Regions from separate parts of the Rhodovibrio salinarum DSM 9154 genome, predicted to be linked through region 2. Evidence: predicted binding sites of a transcription regulator. Region 2 holds the regulator's gene; each other region holds the start of a gene.

Region 1 (9,802 bases), 3.0 Mb from region 2:
AAGACGGCCGCAAGCTCTTGCAAAAGGCGCGCTTCGGGCGCTGGAACCTGCCGCCGGACTGGGTCGTGCTGACACCCGACGGCCAGCTTCGCCTGCCCGAGCCGGACATGTTCCCTGGGGTCTTCGGATACAATGCGGTGCGCATCCCGCTCTACCTGCGCTGGGGCGACACCCCGATTACGAGCGAACTGCTGGCGCCCTTCCGCGATCTCTGGACGGGCTCTGGCGCGTCCGGCAGCCTGCCCCTAGAGGTCGACCTGCGCAGCGACGAGATCCTCAGCGCCGGCCCCAACATCGGCTACGCCGCCGTGCGCCGACTCGTGACCGGGAGCCCCTCAGCGCCAACGCCGGACGAGCTTGGCCGCGCGTTGCGCGATGAGAACGTACAGTACTACGGCGCGGTCCTGAGCCTGTTGGCCTGTCTTGCCGAGGGCGGGGAGACGTCATGCGGCTGTTAACCCCTACGCTCCTGCTCAGCCTGATGGCCAGCAGCGTATTGGCGCTGTGCGATGCCCATGCGCAGGACGGCGGGCAATTGGAAATCGTGCCGCCCGCGTCGATCGACGCGCGGGAGTTCCGGTCGCAACGCCGGTCGGGCGAGATCACCGCCAGCGATCTGGCTGCCCTGCGCTACTACAAGCAAAGCGGCCAGGATGCGAAGTTCCAAGCCGAGGTCGAGCGCCTACAGCGGATCAAGCCGGGCTGGACGCCACCCGAAAACCTGGGCGCGGAACCATCGGGGCCGAACGTGCAGCCGCTCTGGGACCTGTACGGCGAGGGTGCGTACGCCGCCGTGCGCGCGCGCATCGCCGAGCTGCGTCAAGCCAACCCGGACTGGCAACCGCCTGCGGACATGATGCAGGCGCTGGAACGCGCCCGGCAGCGCCAGCGCCTAGTCAGCGCTTCCGACATCGGCGCGCAGGACACCGTAATCCAGATTGCCGAGGCCAATCCCGGCCTTCTGACCTGCGAGTCGATCGACCTGATCTGGCGCACGGCGGAGGCCTATGCGGCGACCGACCAGCCCGAGCGCGCCCGCACACGCTTTGCCAGCGCGCTGCGGGACTGCGCGGCTCCCGAGGCACGGGTCGCGACGCTCGAAAAGGCGCACGCCGCCCTGCCGCCGGAAGCCACCCGCACCCTCCTGAGCGTCGCCAGGAACGTGGCCCAGAGACCGGAGACCGAACGCGCAATCGCCCGGATCGAAGGCTATCTCGACCAGTCGAGGCTGGCGGCCGCGGCCGACGGACAGGTCAACCTGAGCAGCGCCGAGTTGGCCCGGTACGGCGATCAGGCCAAACAGGCCAACGATCCGGAAACCGCCAGCACGCTTGGCTGGTATCACCAAAAGCGCAAACAGCACCGACAGGCCCAAACGTGGTTCGAGCGGTCCCAGGCCTGGGGCGGCGGCAGCGCGTCGGGTCTGGGGCTCGTGCTGGCGCTGCGCGACCAGGGCAAGACCGAACAGGCGGAAGAAACCGCGCGCGCCCATGCCGGCAACCGGCAGATACGCGACCTGCTGGTCGGCATCGCAACCGACCGGCTGGCCAACGATGGCACCGTCGGCCCAGAACATCTCAAGCGCTACGCAAGCCTGGCGACAAGGTACGAGAATGCCACGCTCGCAATGGCGCTCGGCTGGGAGCACTACAACAGTCAGCGCTTCGACCAGAGTGCGGACTGGTTCGCCAGGGCGCTGACCTGGGCACCGTCGGCCAAGGCCGCGGAAGGGCGCGTGCTGGCGCTGTCCCAGGCCGGACGGCTGGAAGCGGCACGCGAAACGCTGAACGAATGGCGCGACCAATATCCTGAGATCGCGGACACGCTGGAGGTCGGGGATCCGGCAAGCCCGCTGATGCAGGCGATGCAACGCGAGGACTACGGCGCCTGCCTGGCGGAAGCCCAGGGTATCGAAGGCACCGCCGACTATGGCGCGGCGGAAGCCGTGGCCTATGGGTGGTGTCTCGTCGGGCTCAACCGGCACGTCGAAGCGGAAATCCGGTTCGAACAGGCGCTCTCGCTCCTTGATGAGAAACAGCAGGCGGGCACCGACTGGGTCCGGCTGCGTCGCGACGCCCTGCTCGGACAGGCGACCTCGCTGATCACCCTGGGACAAGTCCAACGCGCCATGCAGGCCCTGCAGGACGCCGACCTGCCCCAGGAGCAGACGGACCGTCTGAAGGCCCAAGCGCTGGCGAAATACGCCTATATCGCGATGGAACGCCAGCGCTACGCGGAGGTCTTGCGCATTCTCGAGATCCGGCGCCGGTACGCCGCCCCGACGCGCGGGCTCAAGGTCATTCAGGGGTGGGCGAACTATAACCTTGGGAACAACGGCCGTGCCGCCCAGATCTTCTCGGACCTCAACATCCAGTTCAGCACGGAGGACACCCGCCATGCCCTGGCCGTGGTTCGCAAGTACACGCGCTAGGCCGACCCTCGGCGGGCTGGCGGCGTGCGCGCTCCTCGGCCTGACGCTCGCCGCCTGCACGGCCCCGCAGCGCTACGAGGACCGCCGGGAAGCCGTGGCACCGCTCTGGCAGCAAGCGGCGCCGGCCGACACGGTGTTCGAGATCGTGGCGCCGAGTTCGGGCACGTCCGCAGCGCAGTCTTCCGAGCCAGCGGAGAGCGATGCCCGTCCCGAGCTCACAGCCATTCGTGGCTTCGTGCGGGTCTACGATTTCGGCGAAAGCCACCGCCTGATCCTGTCCAACAACACGAGCATTCCAGGCTCGAACGAGGTGATCGCCCACCTGCGGCCGCCGCGCCCAGGGCTCGTCTCTTCGCTCAGCCGTCCCGAGATCCGCACCCGCGTCCCCAGCATCCAACCGGACCGGGAATGGCTCCACTCCGAGATCCAGGAGCAGTTCCCCACCGACTATACGGCAAGCGGGGTTCGAACGGCGCAGAATGCCTACGGCGACTATGCCTATGTCGTGCTCACGGGCGATGGCGACGCCACCTGCCTCCTGGCCTGGCAGCGTCTGGTCGAAGGCCAGTCGGAGGTCTTCCTGCCGCGCGGACTGTCCAGCGTGTTCACCACCCTGCGCTATTGCGATGCCGCCCAACCGCCATCGCGAATCGCGCAAGTCTTCCAGCGGATCCAGCTGGATTTCCTCGCAGCGAGACCAGGAGGCGACGCTGGGCGACTGCCGAGCCGCTGGGGCCAGGAAACGCCGTCCCCGCAAGGGCGCAACGGTCGCTCGAACGACCCCTACTGGCTGCCTGGCTTCTAGAATAGGATCGGGCGGAACCGCCGCCTCGCAGCCGCCCCGCCCGATCGCACCGTTCTCGTCTTAATCCTGCAGCGCCTGCTGCAGCAGGCCCGGCGTTTCCAGCAGGATCAACTCGTTGTGGTCCTGCGCGCCGAGCTTACGACCCATCGAGACGCCGTAATTATTGTCGTTGCCGACGATGATGTGCCGATCGTCGACCATGTGGACGTCCTCGATCGTCACCAGCGGGAAGGTGAAGCGATCGCCCTCGCCGCCCAGGACGGCCTTATCGTTCGGGTCCTGGATGTTCATCAGATCAATGTACCCCAGCTTCTTGACGAACCCGCCGTCCTCAACGCCTTCGAAGCTGATCGTATAGACACGTTTGAACTGCGCGGGCTTGTTGAAGCAATCGGCGGTCGGTGCCCCCTCGCACGCCTGGGCTGGCACGCCTTCCCCCCAATCGCGCTCGATCACCAACGCGCTATTGTCGTCGATCATGTTGAAGTCGCCGATCGACAGGCCGTCCTGCTCAAGCTGATACTTGAAGCTGCGGCCGGTGAACGCGCCCTCGGAAACGTCAAACTCGACGATCCGCAGGTAATGCCCCTCTTCCGAGGACTCGTAGCCGCCATCGCGGTACAGCGGGCCTTCGAACATCGGATACAGCGTCTCGCCGTCCGGGCTGGCCGCCATGCCCTCCAGACCGCGACTGCGGCGCACCGAGAAGTCGACGGAACCGTCCGGCTCGGTCGGCAGCTTGAGCGCGAAGTGATCGGGCGAACGCACGATCTCGCCACCGACCCGCACTTGGTGGAAGTCCGTGATGACGCCCTCGGGCGTGGTGGCGAACAGGTAGGGACCGAACTCGTCGCCGAACCAGAAGCGGGTTTCGCCGTCCGCGTTCTCGACGATCTGGAAGCTTTCCGGATCGAAGTCGGCACCGGTTAGGTAGCGCGTTCCGGTGTTTTCGTTGGTGAGCTGGAAGGGCACGACCTTGTTCGGGTCTTTGAGGTAGATCGCCTCCTCCAGCTCGACCTCGCCACGATCCCAGTCCGGGGCGACCTTGTGGACCATCAGCATAGCGTCCGGTGAGTTTGCCTTGTTGCCGAAACCGTTGTCCGCCATGACGTAATAGGCGCCGTCGCCGGCCGGCTTGATGCCGGAAAACCCCTGGACCGGCTGACCCGCGTGCGGCCGGTCGGCATCGGTCAGGCGCGGTGCACCGTTGGCCGACATGAACGAGCTCGTCTCGATGCTCCCCAACTGCTCGGTGCGGAGGTTGTCCGGGCCCGCGAACTTCGCCGCGACGCCGAGCGCATCCGGCGCATCGTCCGGGATCGGCACGAAGGTATCGGCCTGCAGATAGGCATGACCGGCCAGCGTTGCCTCATGCGCCTGCTGCGCGGACGCGGGCATCGCGCTGCACACACCGGCGGCCAACATTATATTCATGAAGAGAAACGTACGCTTCATACGAATGATCCCTGTCCTTTGTAACGGGTGAATGCCGCTCGCACACACGGCGTGGGTAGGGATGCAATCGAAGCGATGAAAAGCTTTTTGCGGGCACATGAAAGTTTACTGACAGCGTTTACTCCTCCAGTGAATTGATATTATTTTGACTGTGATAATAGCGGCTGAACGCCTTGAGTATCCCCCGACTCATGAAAACCGTTTGGAGCTGCACAGGCCTGCTTTCACAAAAGTGCAAGCCGAGCTTAATCACCCTGTCATCGTTGCGATGTTGGACCCAGGAGCGCGCATTGGGGGGCGCGTCGCGGCCCCCGACGCGACCCTGCCGCCGACCGTTTTGGCGCCTCTGCACACCCTGGCGGCGGCCTGACGGAGCCCAACCAACGAGGGGAGACTTATGTCTGTGAACATCACCAAGCTGGCGAAGGCGTGCGTCGCCACCGCCGCGCTGATCGCGGGTGTCGGCGCGACGGCACAGAGCGCCAACGCGCAGATGACCGATTGCGACTACCGCGGCAAGCTGGCCGAGCGCTACTGCGATATGAACCGCGACATGGTCGCGGACCTGCCGCTGGACGAGAGCGAATGGACCGATCCGGACACGCTGATCTTCTCCTACGTGCCGGTCGAGGACCCGGCGATCTACAAGGAGACCTTCCAGCCGCTGATGGAGCATCTGGAGGAGGTCACCGGCAAGGACATCCGCTTCTTCTCCGCGCAGTCCTATGCCGCGCAGATCGAGGCGCTGCGTTCGGGCCGTCTGCACGTTGCCGGCCTGTCCACCGGCTCGACGCCGTTCGGCGTCAACATCGCTGGCTTCAACCCGTTCGCCATCATGGGCACGGATGAAGGCGAGTACGGCTACAAAATGCAGGTCATCACGCCGGCCGACAGCGACATCGAGAGCATCCAGGACCTGAATGGCAAGACGGTCGCGCACACCGAGCAGGCCTCGAACTCCGGCAACCAGGCGCCGCGCGCACTGCTGGAAAGCCAGTTCGGCATCGTCCCGGGCGAGGACTACGAGGTCACCTACTCCGGCGGCCACGACCGCAGCATCCTCGGCGTCGCCAATGGCGACTATGCCGCGGCGCCCATCGCGTCCTCCGTCCTGGACCGCATGGCCGAGCGCGGCGCGGTCGACCTGGACGACATCCGTATCATCCACGAGAGCCAGTCCTTCCCGACCACCAGCTTTGGCCATGCGCACAACCTGCATCCGCGCCTGGCCCTGCTGATCCAGAAGGCGTTCTATACCTTCGAGTTCGAGGGCACGTCGCTCGGCAAGGAGTTCTCCGACGTCGATGGCTTCCTGCCGATCACCTACAAGAACAACTGGCAGGTGATCCGCACCATTCAGGAGCAAAACGAGGTCGAGTACACGACTGACAACATCAGCGGGTAATATTCCGCGCGTACGCGCTCAAACGCGTACACTCAATCGACAGCCCGGTTCCGGCAGTTGGCATAGGCCACCCGCCGGGACCGGGCCCTTTTCCTGCTTAGATCTTCCGCGGTATCCATGCTTCAGGTCGATAATCTCACCAAGACCTACCCCACCGGCCAGAAGGCGCTCGACGCCTGCTCGCTGAAAGTCGAGAAGAGTCAGGTGGTGGCGGTGATCGGGCCGTCCGGCGCCGGCAAATCCAGTTTCATTCGCTGCATCAACCGCCTTGTCGAACCGAGCGAAGGCCAGATCTGGCTCGACGGCACCGAGGTGACGGCGCTGAACAGCGACCAGATGGCCAAGATGCGCCGGCACATGGGCATGATTTTCCAGGAGTACAATCTGGTTGAGCGGCTGACGGTGATGGAGAACGTCCTGTCCGGCCGGCTCGGCTTCGTCTCCTTCTGGCAAGCGTTCTTCCGCAAGTTCCCGCAGGCCGATATCGACCGCGCCTTCGAACTGTTGGAGCGCGTCGGGCTGGCGGGCTACGAGAACAACCGCGCCGACGCTCTGTCCGGGGGCCAGCGCCAGCGCGTCGGCATCGCGCGCGCGCTGATCCAGGAGCCCAAGATCCTGCTGGTCGACGAGCCAACCTCCTCGCTCGACCCCAAGACCGCGCGCACCATCCTCGCCCTGATCGCCGACCTGGCGCGCGAACGCGGGCTGCCGGCCCTGATCAACATCCATGACGTCGGCCTGGCGCTGATGTTCGCCGAGCGGGTGGTCGGCCTGTCGCAGGGCAAAATCGTTTTCGATGGCGGGCCCGAGCAGGTCGACGAGCACATCCTGACCCGCATCTTCGGCGAGGCCGACTGGCGCCAGACGATCCGCCACGCCGCCGAGGACGCCGAAGCGCTGGAGGCCAGCCGCACGGCCGAAACCGACGGCGCAGCGGACGACGACCCACAGACCGCGCCCCCCGCCAGCCAGCACGGAGCGGCCGGATGAGCGCGCCCGGCGACACCGCCCAACCGGCGCGCGGCACGGCCGGGCGCACCTGGCGCAAGCCACCGATGATCCGCAGCCCGTGGCTGCGCTGGGGACTTGTCGTTCTGCTGGGCGCCTACCTCGTCTACGCCATCGACGATGTGAACTTCGACCTGGACCGCTTCATCGCCGGCATTCCGAAGGCGATCGACATGGCGCAGGCGATGGTGCCGCCGGACTTTTCCCGCTGGCAATTACTGCTGGACGGCATCCTGGAAAGCCTGCAGATGGCGATCTTCTCAACGGCCATCGGCGTGGTGCTGTCGGTCCCGATCGCCGTCTGCGCGGCCCGCAACATGGTGCCTCGGCCGGTTTATCTGGCCGCACGCGGCTACCTTGGCATCGTCCGCACGCTGCCGGAGGTGCTGATCGCGATCTTCCTGGTGAAGGCGTTCGGCTTCGGCGCGTTCGCCGGCATGCTGACGCTCACGATCGCCTCCACCGGGTTCGTCGGCAAGCTGCTGGCCGAAGACATCGAGGACATCGACCCGCGCCAGGTCGAAGCGATCCGGGCCACCGGCGGAAGCTGGCTGAAGGTGCTGCTGTACGGCGTGCAGCCGCAAACGCTGCCGCGCTACATCGGCCTGTGCATCTACCGCCTGGACATCAACCTGCGGGAATCGACGATCCTGGGCATCGTCGGCGCGGGCGGCATCGGGGCGACGCTGTACAACTCCTTCGGCCGTTACGAGTACGACTTCTCGTTCGCCATTCTGCTGTCGATCATCGCCATCGTGCTGGTCGCGGAATGGGCGAGCGGCGTCATCCGGGCGCGTATCACATGACCGGCGATCCGATGATGACCGACGGCATCTACACCCCGGCTGGCCGACGCGTTTGGCGTCGGCGCAGCCGGCAGGAAACGCTGCGCCGCTTCGCCTTGCAGCTCATCGGCCTGATGGTCGTGCTATGGGCGGTCTGGGGGCTGGACGTGCACTGGCCGTTCGTGCTCGACGCCCCGGAACAGGTGGTCGACCTCGCCGGACGGATGCTGCCGCCGGCCTGGTCGTTCACCGGCGAGATCATCGCGCCGATGGTCGAGACCATCAACATCGCGACGCTGGGCACGATCCTGGCGTGCCTGCTGTCGATCCCGGTGGCACTGATGGCCGCGCAGAACACCACCCTGAACCGGACCACCCTGTGGATCGCCCGGGTGATCGTGGTGACCTCGCGCTCGATCAACGAACTGGTCTGGGCGATCATCTTCGCCGCGATTTTCGGGCCGGGCCCATTGGCCGGCGTGGTCGCGATCGGCATCCGTTCGATCGGCTTCACCGCCAAGCTGATCGCCGAGGGGATCGAGGAGATCGACCGCGGTCAGGTGGAGGCGATCGAGGCGACCGGCGCCAACCGTGCCAAGGTGCTGGCCTACGGCATCCTGCCGCAGATCATGCCCACCATCGTCGGCGTCGTGACCTTCCGCTGGGACATCAACATCCGCCAATCCAGCGTGATCGGGCTGGTCGGCGCCGGCGGCATCGGGATCACGCTGAACAGCGCGATGAACCTGTTCAACTGGCCCCAGGTCACGATCATCCTGATCGCCATCTTCATCGTCGTGATGGCGAGCGAGTGGGTCTCCGACTTCCTGCGCAAACAGTTCACGTGAGGTTCACCAGGGCGCCGGCATCCGATCCGCCGGCGCCCTGGTGGCGTGTTAAAGGCATTGCGGTCGGGATGATATTTTGATATTTCTGGAAACATGGAAACACAAACTGCGACCACAGCCTTCGCAGCGCTCGCGCAGCCGACGCGGCTCGGCATCTTCCGCCTGCTGATCCGCTGCGCGCCCGATGGCTGCTACGCCGGCGACATCGCCGCCCGGCTGGACGTGCCGCCGGCGACACTGTCGTTCCACCTGAAGCAGTTGGAGCAGGCCGGATTGGTCCGCAGCCGGCGGGAGAGCCGGCACATCGTCTATGCCGCCGACATCGCCGGCACGCGCGCGCTGCTCCGGTTCCTGACCGAGGACTGCTGCGGCGGCCGGCCAGAGATCTGTTCGGACCTGAAGACTGACCAGGACTGCGAAGTTCACCAGCAACGCTAGACAACCATCGTGTCAGACCGGAGCCCCGCCATGACCGAACGCGTCTTCAACGTGCTGTTCCTCTGCACGCACAACTCCGCCCGCTCGATCATGGCGGAGTGCATCCTGAATAAAACCGGCGCGGGGCGGTTCCAGGCCTTCTCCGCGGGCAGCCATCCGGCCGGCCAGATCAATCCAGAGGTTTTGGATCTGCTGCAGCGCGCCGACTTCGATACCTCTCGCGTCCACTCCAAAAGCTGGGATGTGTTCGCTGGCAACGACGCGCCCCGGCTCGACTTCGTGTTCACGCTGTGCGACGGGGCGGCCGGAGAGGTTTGCCCAGTCTGGCCCGGGCAGCCGATGACCGCCCACTGGCCGTTCCCGGACCCGTCCGGCGCCAACGGTTCGGCGGCGGAGAAGCGGGCGTTCGTGGCCGACGTCTTCCGGCAGATCAACACCCGTCTGGGCATCTTCATCAACCTGCCGATCAGCACACTCGATCGCATGTCTTTGCAGGCCGAAATCGACCGTCTGGGCCAAGGGACGGCCGAAACCTCCGCCGACAGCTGATCTGTCGACCACCCTGACCGGATCATACCGCCATGGCTTCCGACAGCCGTCCGCGTCTGGCCTTGCTGGACCGCTTCC
Region 2 (9,802 bases):
GCTCCCAGAATTCCTACCTAGCTGGGCCAGTTTGTTGCCGTTCCTGGCGGCGACCCTGGCCCTCAACCTCACCCCGGGCGCCGACATGACCTATACGATCGCCCGCAGCGCAGCCCAGGGTCCTGCGGCCGGCTACGCCAGTGCGTGGGGAATCGCCGTTGGATCGCTCGTCCACACGCTGGCGGCGGCTGCCGGATTGGCCGCCTTGATCCAGGCGAGTCCGTTGGCGTTCATCGCGGTCAAGTGGCTGGGCGCGGCCTATCTGGTTTACTTGGCAATCAACCTGATGCTGGCCAAGCCCGAAGCCGATGCCAAAGAGGTCGGCCGATCCGATAACTGGCGGGTGTTTCGGCAGGCGGTCATCGTCAACCTTCTCAATCCGAAGGTCGCCTTGTTCATGATCGCGTTCCTGCCGCAATTCGTCGAACCGGAGCGTAGTCCGGTCTGGCTGCAGATGATTGTGCTCGGCAGCCTGCTCAACATCGGCGGGATCATCGTGAATTCGACACTGGCCACGATCGTCGGGCTCGGTGCGAAGCGCCTGCACCATTCCCCGCGCGTCCAGCGCGTGATGAACGTGGTGTCCGGGACGCTGTTGGGCGGGTTGGCCATCCGGTTGGCGCTGGTCCAGCGGTGACGCCGTCGGTGCCCGTGCGGCAAGCCGTTTGCCGGACGGGCACCGCTGCGGCCTATGCGCTGCCGCCCGGGATGAACTCGGGCCGCCGCCGGAGATCGCGATACCAATCCAGCGCTTCCCGGACGTGCGACCGTATACCGTCGGCTTCGGGAAACCGGGCCAAACTTGGGGGGGCGCCTTGCTCGCGGCCGATCCCGCGGCTCCCCAGGACGTCCTGGTACCAATCGTCCTGATCTCCGTCGAGACGCCCGAGCCGCATCCGGCGCGCCGGCGTCCATTCCAGCACCGATGCCCGCCAGATCAGGCCCAGCCTTTCGAACAGCCGGGGCAGCAACACCCGCGGCCATTCCCTCAGGTCGCCGGCATCCACAAGGACGAAAGGCCGATCCACGCGCTCACAGAACGCGATCTGATCGATCAGGTCCGTCCAGCCAGTTTCCAGCAGCGGACCGCAAATGCAATTAAAAAGTGTTAATATTAATCAAAAATCTCGCTAAAATATACTGATCAAAGTTGCGTCCGTAACGGGCCCCGGTGCGTCGGCACCGGCCGAAACAAAAGTGTCATCTCGTTGTAGTAAAAGGTTTCGCAGCGGCGCTTAGGACTCCTGCCTGCAAAGCGGCGGCATCCAAGATCGCCGCGCGCCCGGCACCGGAGAGGGGGTGTCCGGGCCTTGCGAGCGCTCACTCCAGGGAAACGGAGTCATAACACCATGATGAAGAAGACCATCGCACTCGCCGCGGCCGTGGCGGCGGTGACCGCTCTGCCGAGCGGCGACGCTGCGGCCCAGGCGCGCGATCAGATCCGCATCGTGGGTTCCTCGACCGTCTATCCGTTCGCGACCTCGGTCGTGGAGCAGTTCGGTAAGGAAACCCAGTATCCGACCCCAGTCATCGAATCGACCGGCTCCGGCGGCGGCCTGAAGCTGTTCTGCGCCGGTGTCGGTGCCCAGCACCCGGACATCACGAACGCCAGCCGCCGCATCAAGCCGTCCGAGGTGAAGCGCTGCCAGGAGAACGGCGTTCAGAAGGTCACCGAGGTCAAGATCGGCTCCGACGGCATCGTCTTCGCCAACTCGGTTGAAGGCCCGAAGGTCGAGCTGACCACCAAGCAGGTCTGGCAGGCGCTGGCGGCCGAGGTCCCGCAGGACGGTGAACTGGTCGAGAACCCGTACGAGACCTGGTCCGACATCGACAGCTCCCTGCCGGACGCGAAGATCGAGATCTACGGCCCGCCGCCAACATCCGGCACCCGTGACGCCTTCAACGAGATGGCGATGCTCGACGGCTGCAGCGAGTTCGACATGCTCTCCTCGATGGACGAGTCCAAGATGGAGGAGATCTGCCTGACCTACCGTTCCGACGGTGCCTGGATCGAGGCGGGCGAGAACGACACGCTGATCGTTCAGAAGCTGACCTCGAACAGCAATGCCTTCGGCATCTTCGGCTTCAGCTTCCTGGACTCCAACCGCGACAAGATCCAGGCGGCCGAGATCAACGGCTATGCTCCGACGGTCGCGAACATCTCCGAGGACCGTTATCCGCTGAGCCGGAGCCTGTGGTTCTACGTCAAGAACGCCCACGTCGGCGTCATCCCGGGCATCGAGGCGTACGTGAAGGAGTTCACGAGCGACGCCACCTGGGGTCCGAACGGCTATCTGGTCGGGAAGGGCCTGATCCCGCTGCCGGATGAGCAGCGTGAGGAGTGGGCCAACAAGGCGCGCAACTTCGAGCCGCTGAACCCGGACGACATCGCGGGCTAAGCGGTCTCACGCGGCCCGCGTGACGATCGGACTGACGTGGCGGCGGCCGGACTGGCTCCGGCCGCCGCTTCCGCCTCGCTATTTCCTCATGCGATTTGTTTAGCCCCTTTCGCACCGACCCGAATTTCGATACCGACGCAGTTGACCTCAGGGCTCTCCGCGCTGCCGTCCCACGGGCGGGCACGAACGGCGGCGCACAGACCGGCTAATGTCCGGTGGGCCGACGATGAGGCAGCCCAACGCGATACAGCTGACCGCCAGCGCCAGGCCCCTTCCGGAAGCGGCGCGCGCGGCCGGCGCACAGCACCAGCGGGACCGAACGGTCGATGAACATCTCCGTCTTCCTCCTTACCCTGGTGGCCCTCCTGGCGTTCAGCTACTGGGTTGGCCGCCGGCGTGCTTACACCGTCTCGGGCGGGCACCCGGTCCACTTGCACTCCCTGCCGAGCTACTACGGTGGCTATCTGGCGCTGTGGTGCGGCCTGCCGGGGGTACTGCTCGCCGCCGGCTGGTTCCTGGTCGAGCCGCAGGTCGCCCAATGGGCGATGCTGCAGACGCTCGATCCTGCGACCAAGGACCTGCCGCCGCAGCGCCTGCAGCTGTTGATGACCGACATCCAGAACCTTGCCGCCGGCTACGGCATCTTCCGCGAGGTGACGCCGGAGATCGAGCGCGCGGCCGCCGCCTACAACGACGTGTTCGCGTTCGGGCGGTCGATCGCGTTGGTCGCCGCCCTGTCGCTCTCGGTGATCGGGCTTGGCGTCGGCCGGCGGTTCATCCGCACCGATCTGCGCGCTCGGAACAAGGTGGAGCGGGTGATCACGATCGTGATGATCGTGGCGTCGACGATCGCGATCATGACCACGATCGGCATCGTGCTGTCGCTCCTGTTTGAGGCGGTGCGCTTTTTCGGCCGGATCCCGATCGACAACTTCCTGTTCGGCCTGACCTGGGACCCGCAAACCGCGATCCGCGAGGACCAGGTTGCCGCGGAAGGCGCGTTTGGTGCGGTGCCGTTGTTCACCGGCACCTTGCTGATCACCGCGATCGCGATGGCGGTGGCGGTACCGGTCGGACTGTTTTCGGCGATCTACCTGTCGGACTACGCGCCCAAGCGGATCCGCGGCAGCGTCAAGCCGTTGCTGGAGATTCTGGCCGGTGTCCCGACGGTGGTGTACGGCTTCTTCGCCGCTCTGACGGTGGCGCCGTTCATCCGCGATACCTTCGGCGGGCTCGGTCTCTCGGTCTCCAGCGAATCCGCGCTCGCCGCCGGGGCGGTGATGGGCATCATGATCATTCCGTTCGTCTCTTCGCTGTCGGATGACGTCATGAACGCCGTGCCGCAGACGCTGCGCGACGGCGCCTATGCGATGGGCGCCACACAGTCGGAAACGATCAAGCAGGTGGTCTTCCCGGCCGCACTGCCGGGCATCGTCGGGGCCATCCTGCTGGCCATTTCGCGCGCCATCGGCGAGACCATGATCGTGGTGATGGCCGCGGGCTTGGCGGCTAACCTGACCGCCAACCCATTTGAGGCGGTCACCACCGTGACCGTGCAGATCGTCACATTGCTGACCGGCGACCAGGAGTTTGACAGCGCCAAGACCCTGGCGGCCTTTGCGCTCGGCATCACGCTGTTCGCGGTGACGCTGGCGCTCAACGTCGTGGCCCTCCACATCGTTCGGAAGTACCGCGAAAAATATGAGTAGCACCTCGAACACCGCCGACCTGTCCGTGCGCCGGCCGGATCTGTCGGCAGCGCGCCTGCGCAAGCGCTACGCCGCCGAACGCCGTTTCCGTCTCTACGGGGTGATCGCCGTGGTGACGGCGGTCGGCATGCTGGCCGTGCTGCTGGCCAGTATCGTGCTCAACGGCTACACGGCCTTCTGGCAGACCCAGATGCAGCTGACCGTGACGCCGACGGCCGAGCAGATCGGCCTGGAAGGCGAGCCGACGCCGGAGAACCTGCAGGAAACCAACTTCAGGCCTGTCGTCTACGATGCGTTGTTCGCCCTTTTCCCGGATGTAACCGACGAACAGGCGCGGCGCGAGCTGCGCGGCTTCGTCTCCGGCGCGGCGGCGCGCACCGTGCGTCAGCAGGTGATCGACAATCCCAGCCTGCTCGGCACCTCGTTCGATGTCTGGGTCAAGACCGACGACAAGATCGACATGCTGCAGAAAGGTTATGTCGATCGCGATCTGCCGCCCGACCGCCGTCTGCTCGACCCCAACTTCATCGCTTGGCACGACCAATTGGCCGAACAGGGCCGGGTGGATGCCTTCTTTAACACCAGTTTCTTCACCGGCTCCGACAGCCGCGAGCCGGAACAGGCGGGCATCCTGTCCTCGACCGTGGGCTCGTTCCTGACGCTGTTCGTCACCCTGCTGCTGTCCTTCCCGATCGCGGTGCTGGCGGCGGTCTACCTCGAGGAGTTCGCGCCGAAGAACAAGCTGACCGACCTGATCGAGGTGAACATCAACAACCTCGCGGCGGTGCCTTCGATCGTGTTCGGTCTGCTTGGCTTGGCGGTGATCATCAACTTCTTCGGCTTCCCGCGCTCCAGCCCGCTGGTCGGCGGTATCGTGCTGTCGCTGATGACGCTCCCGACGATCATCATTTCCGCGCGCTCGGCGCTGCGCGCGGTCCCGCCCTCGATCCGGGAGGCGGCGCTCGGCGTCGGCGCCTCGCGCATTCAGACGGTGACCCACCATGTGCTGCCGCTGTCGCTGCCGGGCATCCTGACCGGGACGATCATCGGCATGGCCCAGGCGCTGGGCGAGACCGCCCCCTTGCTGATGGTCGGCATGGTCGCCTTCATCGTCGAGGTGCCCACGGGCATCACCGACGCGTCGACCGTGCTGCCGGTGCAGGTCTTCCTCTGGTCGACCAGCCCGGAGCGCGCCTTCATCGAAAAGACCTCCGCGGCGATCATGGTGCTGCTCGCCTTCCTGATCGCGATGAACGCCACCGCCGTGCTGCTGCGCAAGAAGTTCGAGCGCCGCTGGTAGGCTCCAACGCCAAGGAACGTACGACGCGATGACCGAAGTCCAGACTCCGATGGCGGCGGAAGCCGCCAAACACAAAAATCAGCCGGGCAAGGGCGAGACCGGATCGAGCCCGTCCGCCGGTACCAGCAAGACGGCGAAGATGGCCGCGCAGGACGTGCACGTCTACTACGGACAGGCGCATGCACTGCATGGCATCTCGCTCGATGTCGGGGTAAACGAAGTCACCGCCCTGATCGGGCCCTCGGGCTGTGGCAAGTCGACCTTCCTGCGGTGCCTGAACCGCATGAACGACGTGATCGAGGGCTGCCGGATCAGCGGTCAGGTTACGCTCGACAACGCCGACATCTACGATCCGGCGCTGGATGTCGTGCAGCTGCGCGCCCGGGTGGGGATGGTGTTCCAGAAGCCCAACCCCTTCCCGAAGTCGATTTACGATAACGTGGCCTATGGTCCGCGCATCCACGGTGTGGCGAACACCAAGGACGAGCTGGAGGAGGTCGTCGTCAACTCGCTGCAGCGCGCCGGCCTGTGGGATGAGGTGAAGGATCGCTTGGACCTGCCCGGAACCGGCCTCTCCGGCGGTCAGCAGCAGCGGCTGTGCATTGCCCGCGCGATCGCGGTCAGCCCCGAGGTGATCCTGATGGACGAGCCATGCTCCGCGCTCGACCCGATCGCCACGGCCAAGATCGAGGAGCTGATCGACGAACTGCGCGCGAACTACACGATCGTCATCGTCACCCACAACATGCAGCAGGCCGCGCGCGTATCGCAGCGCACCGCCTTCTTCCACCTGGGCGAGATGGTCGAGGCGGGCGAGACCGAGGCGCTCTTCACCAATCCGAAGGATCAGCGCACGCTGGGCTACATTACGGGCCGGTACGGCTGAGCCGGGCCGGCACATCTATGTGAAGATACGCGCCGGAGGGCCGGCGCCAAGGGAGGTCGCCTTGCAAGGGCAGCAGGAACACATCGTCAAGTCGTTCGACGATCAACTGAAGAACGTCGCCCATCAGATCGCGCGCATGGGCGGCATGGCGGAAAGCCAGTTCTCCAGCGCCGTCGACGCGCTGGCCCGCCGGGACAGCGACCTCGCCGGCCGCGTGGTCAACGCGGACACCGGCCTGGACGGCCTGGAACACCAGATCGAGGAGGAAACGGTCCGCATCCTGGCGTTGCGCCAGCCGGTGGCGACCGACCTGCGGGAGATCATCGCCGCGTTCAAGATCGCCTCCGACACCGAGCGGATCGGCGACTATGCGGTCAACGTCGCCAAGCGCACGCTGGCGCTCAATCAGCTACCGCCGGCGCAGCCGGCCTCCGCCGTGCCGCGGATGGCCAAGCTGGTGCAGTCGATCGTCAAGGATACCTTCGACGCCTATGTCGAACGCGACGCGGAGAAGGCGCTCGACGTCTGGCACCGCGATGCCGAGGTGGACGAGATGTACACCTCGCTGTTTCGCGAACTGCTGACCTACATGATGGAGGATCCGCGGGCGATCACGCCGTGCACGCACCTGCTGTTCATCGCCAAGAACATCGAGCGGATCGGCGACCACGCCACCAACATCGCCGAGACGATCCACTACCTTGTCACCGGGGACTACATCGAGGGCGGCCGGCCGAAGGGCGATACCTCCAGCTACGCCGTCGTCGAGGCGCCGGAGACCGCCGAGGATATCGGGACCGAAAACACGCCGAATTCCGGCGATGGGTCCTCGAACGCCTGAAGGAGGGGCGACTGCAATGAAGCCGCTAATCCTGGTTGTCGAGGACGAGACCGCCCTGGTCACGCTGCTGCGCTACAACCTGGAGCGCGAGGGCTTTCGCGTGATGGCTGCTCAGGACGGTGACGAAGCGCTGATCAGCGCTTCGGAAGAGCGGCCGGACTTGGTGCTGCTGGACTGGATGCTGCCGATCACCAGCGGCCTGGAAGTCTGCCGCCGGCTGCGCCGCCAGCCGGATACGCGCGATGTGCCGATCCTGATGCTGACCGCCCGTGGCGAGGAAGCGGACAAGGTCCGGGGGCTGGATTCGGGAGCGGACGACTACATCACCAAGCCGTTCTCCCCGGCTGAACTGATCGCGCGCATCCGCGCCGTGCTGCGCCGGGCGCAGCCGCAGCTGACCAGCGAGACGCTGCAGTTCGAGGACCTGGCGATGGACCTCGCAGCCCACCGGGTGCGCCGGCAGGGCCGCGACGTGCACCTAGGCCCCACCGAGTTCCGCCTGCTGCGCCATCTCTTGCAGCACCCGGGCCGCGTGTTCACCCGGGAGCAGTTGCTGGACGCGGTTTGGGGGCACGATGTTTATGTCGAACCGCGAACGGTCGACGTCCATATCCGCCGGCTGCGCAAGGCGCTCAACACCGGCGACGAGGCGGACCTGATCCGTACCGTCCGCGCCGCCGGTTACGCCCTCGACCATCCCGCCAATCAGCCCGACAGCGTCGGCAGCGAAAGCGCCGAGGCGGAGCAGGGGTAGACTGAAGGTCGCGCACACTGGTCCTTTCCGCCACGGACGGGAAGGGCCGTTCTTGCACGTCCAGCTACCCCATCCCCATCAGTCGGGTGGCGATCACCGCGGCGGTGATGGCAATTGGGCTCAGCACGGTGGAGGCAACCACAACCGCGCTCGAGAGTTCGACGTTGCCGCGGAACTCGCTGGCGAAGATGGTCACCAACACGCCCACCGGGCCGGCGCTGCCGACCAGCAGAATCGCCTCGACCGACGCCGGCATCTCCAGCAGTAGTAAGGCGGCGGCCGTCAGCAGTGGCGCGATCAGAAGCCGGAGCGCGACCGACACTCCGGCCGTGCCGAGTTGCACGCTCAGCCGGTTTTCCGCCAACTGGGCGCCGAGCGCGAACAGCGCCACGCCGACGTAGGCATCGCCCATCGTCGCCAGCGGTTTGCGGATTGGCTCGATCAACTCGATCCCGGCCAGGTTCAGGCCGATGCCGATCGCCAGTGCGGGAATCAGCGGGGTCTGGAACACGCCCTTCAGGTGCTGGCCGACCGTGCCGCCGCCGCCGAACAGGATCGGGGCCAGCAGCAGGATCATCACCGTGTGGGTCGAGGTGATCACCGCTTGGTGCACGACATAGTCGCTGCCGAAAGCGAGTTCGATCACCGGGATGCCGAAGTTGCCGCTGTTCGGGAAGGCGCAGGCGACCGCCACCACCGCGCGCGCCTTGGGGTCGAGGCCGAGCGCGCGGCCGACCGACCAGCCAAGAGCGAGCAGCAGGGCGAACTGCGCCATCGTGAAGATCACCACGCCCTGAAGCTGGCCCAGCGGCAGTTTCGCTTCCGCCAGCGTCACCACCAGGAAGCAGGGCAGCGTGGCGTAGAGCAGCAGCCGGTTCAGCGAGCGGACGTCGAAGCCCGCGCGGGTCTGCATCACGAAGCCGAGCGCCGCGATCGCGACGATCGGCAAGGTGATCCGGGTGACGACGTCGAACAGCAGGGCCATGCGATGGGGCGTTCACGAAGGGGTGGGGCACGCCCGCGCATCCTGCACACCCCTTGCCAGGGAACAAGGGTGGCCGGTGGGCCGCCGGGTGCTGACACGCCCCGCCCCGAATACGCCGCGACGCGCGGTCTGTCGTCCCGTCAGTCGTCCAGATAGCGGCGCTGGATGTGCCGTTGGAACACCGTTTCGTCGAGCTTCGCGCCGGTGGCCCGTTCCAGGATTTCGTCTGTGGTGAGCGAGCTGCCCAGGCTGTGCACGTTGGTCCGCAGCCAGGCGAGCAGGGTCGAGAAATCGCCCTGGCGCAGGTGCTGCGGGATTTCAGGGTGCGCGGTGGTCGCGGCCTCGAACAGCTGCGCGGCGGCGAGCGCGCCCAGCGTGTAGGTGGGGAAGTAGCCGAACGCGCCGTCGAACCAGTGGATGTCCTGCAGACAGCCCAGACGGTCCTCCGGCGGGGTGATGCCGAGCAGGTCCCGCATGCCGTCGTTCCACGCGCCCGGCAGGTCGTCCAGGCTCATGTCGCCGGCGATCAGCGCGGTTTCCAGCCGATAGCGCAGGATCACGTGGGCGGGGTAGGTCACCTCGTCGGCGTCGACCCGGATGAAGTCGGGTTCGACCTGGGTGGCCAGCCGGTAGAGGTTGTGCGGCTCCCAGGCCGGACCGCTGCCGGCGAAGGTTTCCTGGGCGATCGGCGCCATGAACTGGATGAAGTCGGCCGAGCGGCAGGCCTGCATCTCGATCAGCAGGCTCTGGCTTTCGTGCAGCGCCATGCCGCGCGCCTCGCCGACCGGCTGCCGGCGCCAGTCGGCGGGCAGGTTGCGTTCGTACATCGCGTGCCCGGTCTCGTGTAGCACGCCCAGGATGGCGCTGGTGAAGTCGCTCTCGTCGTAGCGGGTGGTGATCCGCAGATCGTCCGGCACACCGCCGCAGA
Region 3 (9,802 bases), 3.0 Mb from region 2:
CAAGCGGATGATCCGCCGTGCCCTGCTCAAAGCCGTCGCGATCCCGGGCTATCAGGTGCCGTTTGCCAGTCGGGAGATGCCGCTGCCTTACGGCTGGGGCACCGGCGGTATCCAGGTCACCGCCAGTATCCTGGGCGCGGACGATACGCTGAAGGTGATCGACCAGGGGGCGGACGACACCACGAACGCGGTCAACATCCGTTCCTTCTTCGCCCGCACGGCCGGGGTCGCGACCACCACCGCGACCACGGAGGCGAGCGTGATCCAGACCCGCCACCGGATTCCGGAAACGCCGCTGACCGACCAGCAGATCCTGGTCTACCAGGTGCCGATTCCGGAGCCGCTGCGTTGGCTGGAACCGCGCGAGCGGGAGACGCGCACGCTGCATGCGCTGGGCGAATACGGCCTGATGCAGGTTTCGCTCTACGAGGACATCGCCCAGCACGGGCGAATCGCGAAGACCTACAACTATCCGGTCCAGGTCGCGGATGGCTACATCATGGCGCCCAGCCCGATCCCCAAGTTCGACAACCCGAAGATGCACCGCAACCCGGCGCTGCAGCTGTTCGGCGCCGGGCGGGAGAAGCGCATCTATGCGGTGCCGCCCTACACGGAGGTGCGCAGCCTCGACTTCGACGACTACCCCTTCGATGTCGAGGATTGGAGCACGCCCTGTGCACTGTGCGGGGCCACCGACAGCTATCTCGACGAGATCGTGACCGACGATCAGGGGGGGCGGCGCTTCGTCTGCTCCGACAGCGACTATTGCGCACAGCGCCGCCAGGACGGCGCTTCGGGAGAGACGGCATGAGCGCGCACGACGCCTGCAACGCGGATGAGCCGATCCTGTCGGTGCACCATGTCGGTAAGCGTTTCGGGCGCGTGCAGGCGGTCGACGACGTCTCCTTCGACCTGTTTCCGGGCGAGGTGCTGGGCATCGTCGGCGAAAGCGGTTCCGGCAAGACGACCCTGGTGCGCACGATCGCCGGGCAGGAGACGCCGGACAGCGGTGCGGTGCTGTATCGCGACCGCTGGGGCGCGCTCGTGGATCTGCACGCCCTGCCGGAAGGCCGGCGGCGTCGGCTGCACCGCACCGACCTGGGGCTGGTGCAGCAGAACCCGCGCGACGGCCTGCGCATGGGCGTTTCGGCCGGCGCCAACGTGGGCGAGCGGTTGATGGCGCTCGGCCAGCGGCACTACGGCACGATCCGGCAGAGCGCGCACGACTGGCTTGCGCGGGTCGAGGTCGACACGGCGCGCCTGGACGATCCGCCGGCCAAGCTGTCGGGGGGTATGCAGCAGCGCCTGCAGATCGCCCGCAACCTGGTGTCGGAGCCGAGGTTGGTGTTCATGGACGAGCCGACCGGCGGTCTCGACGTGTCGGTCCAGGCGCGGCTGCTCGACCTGTTGCGCGGGCTGGTCGCCGAGTTGGGGCTGGCGGTCGTGCTGGTGACGCACGACCTCGGTGTGGCGCGCCTGCTGGCGCACCGGTTGATGGTGATGCAGCACGGGAAGGTGGTCGAAACCGGGCTGACCGATCAGGTGCTGGACGACCCGCAGGCGGCCTATTCGCAGCTTCTCGTCTCCTCGATCCTGCCGGTGTAGACCCATGAGCCAAGACACGACTGTTCAAGCGCCAGCCGGCCCGATGATCGAGGTGCGCGGCCTGTCCAAGGCGTTCACGTTGCACCATCAAGGCGGGGTGCGCCTGCCGGTTCTGGACGCAACCGACTTCCAGGTTGCCGCTGGGGAGTGCGTGGTGCTGCGCGGGCCCTCGGGGGCCGGCAAATCCTCGCTGCTGCGCTGTCTTTACGGCAACTACCTGGCACAGTCCGGAACGATTCAGGTGCGTGGGGCCGACGGTTGGGTTGACGTGGCCAGGGCGCCGGCGCGCCGGATCCTGGAGTTGCGGCGCACGCACCTCGGCTACGTCAGCCAGTTCCTGCGTGCGATCCCGCGTGTGCCGGCCGAGCAGGTGGTCGCCCAGCCGGCGATCGACGCCGGGATGCCGCCCGACCAGGCCCGCGACCGCGCGCGGGCGATGCTGGCCCGTCTGAACATCCCCGAGAACCTGTGGCATCTGCCGCCGGCGACCTTCTCCGGCGGCGAGCAGCAGCGGGTCAACGTCGCCCGCGCGTTCGCGCGCGACTTCCCGATCCTGCTGCTGGACGAGCCGACCGCCTCGCTCGACGCGGCCAACCGCGATGTGGTGGTTGCGTTGATCAACGCAGCCCGCGAACGCGGGGCGGCGATCGTTGGCATCTTCCACGATCCAGGCGTGCGCGAAGCCGTCGCGACCCGGATTTTCGATCTGCCCGGCAAGGCGGAGGCCGCATGACCGTCCCCAAAGCCCCAGCGAACCGTAACGCGCCGGCCGGCATCGCCGGGCGCGGCGGCAACGACGAACTGATCCTGACCAACGCCCGCGTGGTCGGGCCGACCGGCGTGTGGCATGGCCACGTCGTGGTCCGCGAAGGAACCATCGCCGAGTTCGGCGAAGGCGACGTCCGTATGCCCGGCGCGGTGGATCTGGAAGGTGATCTGCTGACCCCGGGGTTGGTCGAACTGCATTCCGACAACCTGGAGCATCACGTCCAACCGCGGCCGAAGGTGCGCTGGCCGTTCCTGCCCGCGATCATGGCGCACGACGCGCAGATCTGCGGGGCCGGCATCACCACCATCCTCGACGCGCTGCGTCTGGATGACGACGAGGTCGGCGGGGCGGCGGGCCATTCCGCCCAGTTGGTCGACGCGATCGCGGAAGCCGGCCGGCGCAACATACTGCGCGCGGAACACCTGCTGCACCTTCGCGCCGAGCTGCCGGTGCCGAACCTGGCGGAGACCGTCGAGCCGTTCACCTTGAACCCCAGCCTGCGGCTCGTCTCGCTGATGGATCATTCGCCCGGTCAGCGGCAGTTCCAGGACCTCGATGTCTGGAAAACCTATTACCAGGGCAAGCACGGCTATACCGAGGCGCAGCTGGCGACGCTGGCCGTGGAATTGCAGGAGCGCGCTGCCCGGCACGGCACGCACAATCGTAAGGCGCTCGCCAAGCTCTGCGTCGACCGTTACATCCCGCTTGCCAGCCACGACGACACGACCGAAGAGCACGTCGCCGAAGCCGCAGAACTCGGTGTGAGCGTCTGTGAGTTTCCGACCACGCTGGCGGCCGGGAAGGCCGCACATCGCGCGGGGATCGCCACCGTTGCCGGCGCGCCCAATGTGGTGCGCGGCGGTTCCCACTCTGGCAACGTTGCCGCCGACGAACTGGTCGATGCCGGGGTGCTGGACTGCCTCTCCAGCGACTATGTGCCGGTCAGCCTGCTGCATTCGGTGTTCGTCCTGCATCGGCAGACCGGGCGGGATCTGTCGGACGTGTTCGCGCTGGTCACCCGTAACCCGGCGCGCATGGTCGGTCTGACCGACCGCGGCGAGATCGCCGCCGGCCAGCGCGCGGACCTGCTGCGCGTACGCGACCAGGGCGACGCCCCGGTCGTCTGCACCGTCTGGCGCGCCGGCCGCCGGGTCGCCTGATCCCGCTGTTCCCAATGGGCCTGTAGGGCGGGGGCGCCAACGTGACCACCCCCGCCGTACGGTATTGATTCAGACCTTCAGATCAGCCGGGCGCGCAGGGCGGCGCTGGTGCGTTCGACCACGATCACCAGGGCGAAGATCGACAGGATGATCGTCGCCGCTTCGTTATAGTCGAACATGTCCATCGCGGCCTTGAGTTCGATGCCGATGCCCCCCGCGCCGACCAGGCCCAGCACGACCGAGGAGCGGGTCGCCTTCTCCAGCGCGAACAGCGAGGTGGCGACCATCGAGGGCATCGCCGCCGGCAGCACCGCGCCCAGGATGATGCCGCTGCGCCGGGCGCCGAGTGCGCTCAGCGCTTCCTGGGGGCCGGGGTCGGCTTCTTCCATCGTTTCCGCGAAAAAGCGCCCGCAGAAGCCGAGCGTGTCGACTGTCAGCGCGAGCACGCCGGCGAACGGGCCGAGCCCGACCGTGATCACGAAGAAGATCGCCCAGATCAGATCCGGCACGGTCCGCATGAAGGTGATCACCCCGCGTGCCAGGTAATACACCGCCTTATTGGGCGTCTGGTTGCGCGCGGCCATGACCGCGAAGGGGATCGACAGCGCCACGCCCAGGACCGTGCCGACGACGGCCATCTGGAAGGTCTCCAGCATGGTGGCGCCGATCGACTCCATACGCCCGAAGGCTGGTGGGAACATCTCGCCGGCCAGCCGGCCCATCGAGGGGATGCCCTCGACGAAGGTGGTGACCGACATCTCGGCGGCCTGGAAGCACCAGATCACGAACGCCGCGACGGCGACGTAGAGTGTGAACGACAGCGCGTCCGGACGCGCCAGACGGTCGGGCAGGTCGCGTGTATGCCGGGTTTCGCGGGTCGGGTCAGACATGTCTTGGCTCTTGCGGCTGTGCCGGGTCGGCGGATGGGGACGGGGCGTAGAGGTCGCGCAGTTGGTCGAAGTCGACCTCCCCAACCCGGCGGTCGAACATCACCTGTCCACGCTTTAACGCGAGCACGCGGTCGCCGTAGCGCTGCGCGTGGGTGAGGTCGTGGCAGGTGAACAGCACGCCGATTCCCTCGTCGCGCATCAATTGGGCGAACAGCTCCATCACCTCCTCCCCGGCCGTGGGGTCGAGCGAGGCGGCGGGCTCGTCGGCGAACACCAGGCGCGGGCGCTGCATCAGCGTGCGTGCGATCGCGACGCGCTGCGACTGCCCGCCCGACAGGCGGTCCGCCCGCCGGCCCGCAAGGTCCGCCAGGCCGACGCGGTCCAGACAGGCCAGCGCCTCCACGCGCAGCCGCGCGGGCGCGGTTGCCTGGAACCAGTTGCGCGGGCTCGACAATCGGGCCTGAGCGCCGTGCAGCACGTTGGACAGCACCGACAGACGAGGGACCAGATTGTGCCGCTGGAAAACGAAGCCGACCTGCGCGCGCAGCCGACGCAGGTTGGGACCGCGTGCGGCCATCACATCCTGACCAAGCAGGTGTATGTCGCCCGCGTCGGGCTCGATCAGGCGCAGGCAGCAGCGCAGCATGGTTGACTTGCCGCTGCCGTTGGCGCCGATCACGGCTAGGCTCTCGCCCTCGTGCAGCAGGAAGCCGGCATTCTGCAGAACGTCGGCTTCGTCCGTGCCATAGCGCTTGCGCAGGCCGCGAACGTTCAGGTGGGCCGCGCGTTCGGCGTGGGGCACGGAAGCAGCCGCCCCCGGTGCGTGCGCACCCGGGACGGCCACTGTCTCGGCCGGTTGAACCGACATCAGTTGCCCACGAACTCGGCGAACTTCGGCCGGTCGATCGTGCGATACGCCTCGCGGACGTATTCGTAGTCGCTGGAGTCCACGTTGGCGATGAACTTCATGCCGCCGTACTTCTTGTTCTCTTCGCCGCCGTCCTGCACCACGGCCTTGACGAAGGCATCGGAGTTCTCGGTGATCGCCGTGCGGACGGCGTCGACCATCTCCGCGTCGACATGGGTGCCGGCGAGCAGGACGTCGTTCGGCAGGTCCGGGCCGCGCGCGATCACACGGAAGGCGCCCGGGGCCAGGTCGGACTTCGCGCGCAGGCGCAGGTAGTCGTCCATGTAGTTGGTGCCCCAGGCGGCGATGTCGCCGCGGCGCAGGCTTTCCAGCCCGATCTTCTGGGTGGTGTGCACCAGCTCGACGTCCTCCATCGGGTCAATGCCGTAGTCCATCAGCAGCTGCGACGGGCCGAGGTGCGAGGAGGTCGAGCCGACGTCGCCCACGGCGACCTTCTTGCCTTTCAGGTCGCGCACCGAGGTGATGCCGCTATCGGCCATCGTGATGATGGCGGAGAAGTAGTCCGGCCGGCTGAAGCCCAGCACCGGCTTGGCGTCGGTCAGCTTGTTCATGACTACGAACTCGGCCGGACCGGTCAGGATGAAATCGACCTTTTCGCTCTTCAGCAGTTCGACCGATGCGGTGCGGCTCGTCACCGGCGCGAACTCAACCTCGTAGCCGGTCTTCTCCTTGAGCAGGCTGGAGAAGGCGTCCCAGTCCCGGCGCAGCTGCTCCAGGCCGGAGACGTCGGTTACGGTCATGGTGATCGTGTCGTCGGCGGCCTCGGCCGGCGTGGTCGTCGGCGCGGCGAGCCCGAGCGCGACGGCCGCGGCCGACAGATAGGTGATCCAACGCATCGGAGTATCCTCCCGTTCTTTGGTCAGCGCGCGGCTTTGCACGTGGCTGGCCGCGCGCATGGCTATGGCGCCGTCTTCAGGGGCGCGACCTCCGCGTCGCGCACCCCAGACCATGGCCGAAGAGGCGTGACGGGAAGACCAAGAAACGGTGTCAGGAACGTTAAATCTACATGAATATACCAATGACGAAATCGTCTAATCATTTAAGTATAAGAAAATACATTCAACATAACTGTAATATGACCTTTCGCGCAAAGGAGAATATAGAAATCCCGAGCCCATCGAGAAGGCGTGAGAAGGGAATTGCTTGATGCATGCGAAGGGTCAGGACGCCGCGACTAACAGCCTTCAAGCAGACGACGTATCGCAATCGGTGTTGCAGGCATCCGAGGTGACCCTGGTCGGCGGGCGAACCCTGCTGCCCGACGGGTCCCTCGAGGATGCGTGTGTCACCTTAGCCGACGGTCGGATCGCGTCCGTACATGCGGACGAGGGCAGGCCGACAGCGCGCCGGATCGACCTGGCCGGTCGGCTGTTGCTGCCGGGCATCGTCGATCTGCATGGCGATGCGTTCGAACACGTATTGATGCCGCGTTCCGGCGTGCGGTTCCCGATGGCGGTGGCGCTGGCCGAGATCGACCGGCAGCTGGTCGCAAACGGCATCACGACAGCCTTCCACAGCTTGACCTACAGCTGGGAGCCGGGGCTGCGCGGGCGCGACACGGTGGTCGAATTGATGGCGGCATTGGACCGTCTGGGCCACGAGTTGGCCTGTCAGCCGCGCGTGCATCTGCGCTTCGAATTGCACAACGTCGACGCGGTCGACGAGGTGGCCGCGTGGCTGGACGCCGGGCGGATCGATCTGCTCTCGCTGAACGACCACCTGGAGATGATCGTCGGCCGGCTTGAGCGGTTGGACAAGCTTGCGCAATATGCTGAGCGTACTGGCCTTTCGATCGAGCAGTACCAAGAACTCGCCCAACAGGTCGCCCGGCGCGGATCGGAGGTACCGGATGGCGTCGCCCGGGTGTGTGCGGCGGCACGCGCGGCCGACGTCCCGATCGCAAGCCACGACGATGAGACTCCGGAAGCCTGCGCGCACTTCCACGCCTTGGGGGCGCGGTTGTGCGAGTTTCCCTGCAATCTGGAAACCGCCGAGGCGGCGGCCGCCACCGGCGATTCCGTGATCCTGGGCAGCCCGAACGTGGTGCGCGGCGGCAGCCATGATGCCCGTCTGACGGCGGAGGATGCCGTGCGTGCCGGTCTGTGCGATGTGCTGACCACCGACTATTACTATCCCGCCCCGCTGCTCGCCGCCTTCCAGCTGGTCGCGGGCGGTGTTTGCGACTTCGCCGCAGCGTGGGATTTGGTCTCCGGCGGTCCAGCGCGTGCGGCCGGGTTGAGTGATCGGGGGATGATCGCTGTTGGTCAGCGTGCCGACCTTCTGGCCGTGGACGATAGTGTGCCTGGCGTGCCGCGGGTCTCGGCGACCTGGACCGGTGGCCGAATGGTCCATCGCACCAGCCCAGAGGTCGGCGGGTAATCTGCATCTGTTGGGTCCCGCGTTCGTTCGGGCCGCTGGCTGTAAGGCGGGGTGCGGCTGAAAAGCGCAGATGCACATGAGAAGCAGTTGCAATAACGGGTGCGATTTGTCAGCATCCCGGTGAGCCTGCCGGCAGATAGGTCGTCGGGCTCTCTCATGTGCAAATCCTGGGCCCGGCGCGTTCGCCCGTCGGGCCTTTTTTCTGCCCGCCTGCCTTGTCGGCCACCGCATGGCGAATAGGGCGGACGTGAGGGTCAAGCGCGCCGGCGTGCGTTTCCTTATTGCGAATGATTTGCAGTTGCACTAATCTGGGGCTGCGCGGTATCGGCCTGCCAAGCGTCGTGCCGCCGCGGACCGCAACAGCTGCGTGCGAGAGCGAGATGACCAGCACGGCCTTCGAGAACCGGGAGACGGCGGACCTGTCGAGCGGCGGCATGTTCGCGCTCTGGTGCCTACGCAAGCGGGTCTATTGCCTGAAACAGGGCGAAGATCCGCAAGAGAACCTTGGTCACGGCTTCGAACTGGCCGGCATTCGTTCGGCCATGCGCGACTTTGAAGTGCTGTTCAAGTGGCTGGCCCAGAATGCCACCCGTCCGATTCAGCTCGGGGACCTGAAATGCGGCCGGGTTTCCCCGGACGAGGGTCTGTTGCTCGCGGCCCTGGCCGCTTTCCAGCGTCAGGACGCCGCCTCGGGGCGGCTGCTGCTCGGATGCTTCATGCCGCGGGTGGCGTGCCTCCACGCCGCGCCGACGGCGGCCAAGTTCGCAAGCGCCCTGACGCAGGCGGAACTGCCGATCGATCTCGTAGAGCCGCAAGCGTGCGTGACGGAGCGCCGTCATCCGGAGGATCGACGCGCTGCGCCCTCTGCCGCTGTCCCCTCAAGCGTATTGGTTCACTGAAGGAGGTGCCGAGATGGCGAGACTGTCGACCAACGACATCCTCGACTTCGCCATCGTTTTCCTGGCGGACGAGGCGGCGCCGCGGCTCCGGGAGATTCCCTGCCACATGCGTCAGCTGAGCGGGGGTTGGTTCAGTCCCTGTACCGAAGTCATCCGCGGCCGGGTCGAAGCGCTGGTGGCCTGCAGCTTCCTGCGCGTGTCCAACGATAACGCCTTTCCGGCCGAGCGTCGTGTTCATGCGACGGATGGCGGGCTCGCTTATGCCCAAACACTGCCGCGCAAGGTTGCGCCGCAAGCATGCCTGCCGTTGCTGGTCTGGCGTGGGCTGCAGATGTCGCTCGCTGGGCGAATGACCAGCGATGCGCGTTCGGCGTTGATGCTCGAACTGGCCCATCACGAAGCCGCTCTGCCGCCAATGGCGGACTTGGCGAACGACTTCGCGGCCATCCAGCAGGGTGGCCTACATGGGGCGGGGTGACGGCGTGAACGCACGGCAGCGCGCGCCGGCAACGAGCATGGCGGACGACCCGGGCCAGTCGATCCAGGGCTACCGCGCGGCCCGGCGCCGCCTTGTCGCCCGTGTCGCTGTGAACCCCGTTGGCGTCTGGGCAACTGGCGTGATGCTGGCGCTCGTTGCGACCAGCGCCCTCGTCGCGGGCGTCTTCAGCCTTTCGCTCAGGTAAGCGCCCAGCGGTTCGGTGGCCCTCAAAAGGCTTGGCTCTCGATTGTTGGAGAGGACGACATGACGGTCATTACGCAGTTGGATACAGCGAGTGGCTTGGACACCGCGGGCAATGAAGACCCGGGCGCGCAGGTCGCCCAAGCCCTGAGCCGGGTGGCGGGCGAGGCGGCCGTGGTGCGGCTCAAGATCCAGGCTCTGCGCTGGCAGTATGCGGGCTTGCAGCGCCGCGCGCTGGAGGACCTGCTGATCGAGCGCGAGGGCGAATTGAGCCGTCTGCTGAATACAGCCGCGGTACGGCTCCGGACTTTGGGATACACGGTGCCGATCGGACTGACGGGGGACCGCGCGAACTCGTCGATCAGCCTGGAGGCCGTGGATGGCGATCATGATGCCCAGGTGCGCAGCCTGTGCGACGACATTGGGCATCTGATCGCCAGCTGCCGGACGACCCATGCCATCGCCCAGACGATCGATGCCCGCACGGCGGATC

What was found. Region 2 encodes PhoB, which activates phosphate uptake and scavenging genes when phosphate is short. Its sites were predicted from a motif close to TNTCATAAAACTGTCA; they were not measured.
Region 1: phnD (phosphate/phosphite/phosphonate ABC transporter substrate-binding protein) is a predicted target of PhoB. The motif match lies at 4,914-4,929, and genes of this name have one in related genera.
Region 3: RHOSA_RS0116340 (PhnD/SsuA/transferrin family substrate-binding protein) is a predicted target of PhoB. The motif match lies at 6,411-6,426, and genes of this name have one in related genera.

Annotation. Positions count from the first base shown of each region.
Region 1 is NZ_KI911559.1:3,505,454-3,515,255, forward strand. Features, by position in the region: gene RHOSA_RS23035 (family 8 glycosyl hydrolase) at 1-458, shown strand, start outside; gene RHOSA_RS0116255 (hypothetical protein) at 446-2,431, shown strand; gene bcsN (cellulose biosynthesis protein BcsN) at 2,397-3,236, shown strand; gene RHOSA_RS0116265 (esterase-like activity of phytase family protein) at 3,297-4,634, opposite strand; gene phnD (phosphate/phosphite/phosphonate ABC transporter substrate-binding protein) at 5,089-6,096, shown strand; gene phnC (phosphonate ABC transporter ATP-binding protein) at 6,214-7,086, shown strand; gene phnE (phosphonate ABC transporter, permease protein PhnE) at 7,083-7,910, shown strand; gene phnE (phosphonate ABC transporter, permease protein PhnE) at 7,907-8,737, shown strand; gene RHOSA_RS0116290 (ArsR/SmtB family transcription factor) at 8,831-9,175, shown strand; gene RHOSA_RS0116295 (arsenate reductase ArsC) at 9,206-9,724, shown strand; gene arsB (ACR3 family arsenite efflux transporter) at 9,757-9,802, shown strand, end outside.
Region 2 is NZ_KI911559.1:535,995-545,796, forward strand. Features, by position in the region: gene RHOSA_RS0102505 (LysE family translocator) at 1-637, shown strand, start outside; gene RHOSA_RS0102510 (hypothetical protein) at 690-974, opposite strand; gene RHOSA_RS0102515 (PstS family phosphate ABC transporter substrate-binding protein) at 1,350-2,399, shown strand; gene pstC (phosphate ABC transporter permease subunit PstC) at 2,726-4,108, shown strand; gene pstA (phosphate ABC transporter permease PstA) at 4,101-5,408, shown strand; gene pstB (phosphate ABC transporter ATP-binding protein PstB) at 5,548-6,294, shown strand; gene phoU (phosphate signaling complex protein PhoU) at 6,356-7,135, shown strand; gene phoB (phosphate regulon transcriptional regulator PhoB) at 7,152-7,889, shown strand; gene RHOSA_RS0102550 (AEC family transporter) at 7,954-8,874, opposite strand; gene RHOSA_RS0102555 (carboxypeptidase M32) at 9,015-9,802, opposite strand, start outside.
Region 3 is NZ_KI911559.1:3,517,783-3,527,584, reverse strand. Features, by position in the region: gene RHOSA_RS0116370 (alpha-D-ribose 1-methylphosphonate 5-phosphate C-P-lyase PhnJ) at 1-811, shown strand, start outside; gene phnK (phosphonate C-P lyase system protein PhnK) at 808-1,605, shown strand; gene phnL (phosphonate C-P lyase system protein PhnL) at 1,610-2,338, shown strand; gene RHOSA_RS0116355 (alpha-D-ribose 1-methylphosphonate 5-triphosphate diphosphatase) at 2,335-3,534, shown strand; gene phnE (phosphonate ABC transporter, permease protein PhnE) at 3,612-4,424, opposite strand; gene RHOSA_RS23055 (phosphonate ABC transporter ATP-binding protein) at 4,417-5,292, opposite strand; gene RHOSA_RS0116340 (PhnD/SsuA/transferrin family substrate-binding protein) at 5,292-6,188, opposite strand; gene RHOSA_RS23050 (alpha-D-ribose 1-methylphosphonate 5-triphosphate diphosphatase) at 6,499-7,731, shown strand; gene RHOSA_RS0116330 (hypothetical protein) at 8,112-8,630, shown strand; gene RHOSA_RS0116325 (hypothetical protein) at 8,644-9,108, shown strand; gene RHOSA_RS0116320 (hypothetical protein) at 9,146-9,313, shown strand; gene RHOSA_RS0116315 (ferritin-like domain-containing protein) at 9,373-9,802, shown strand, end outside.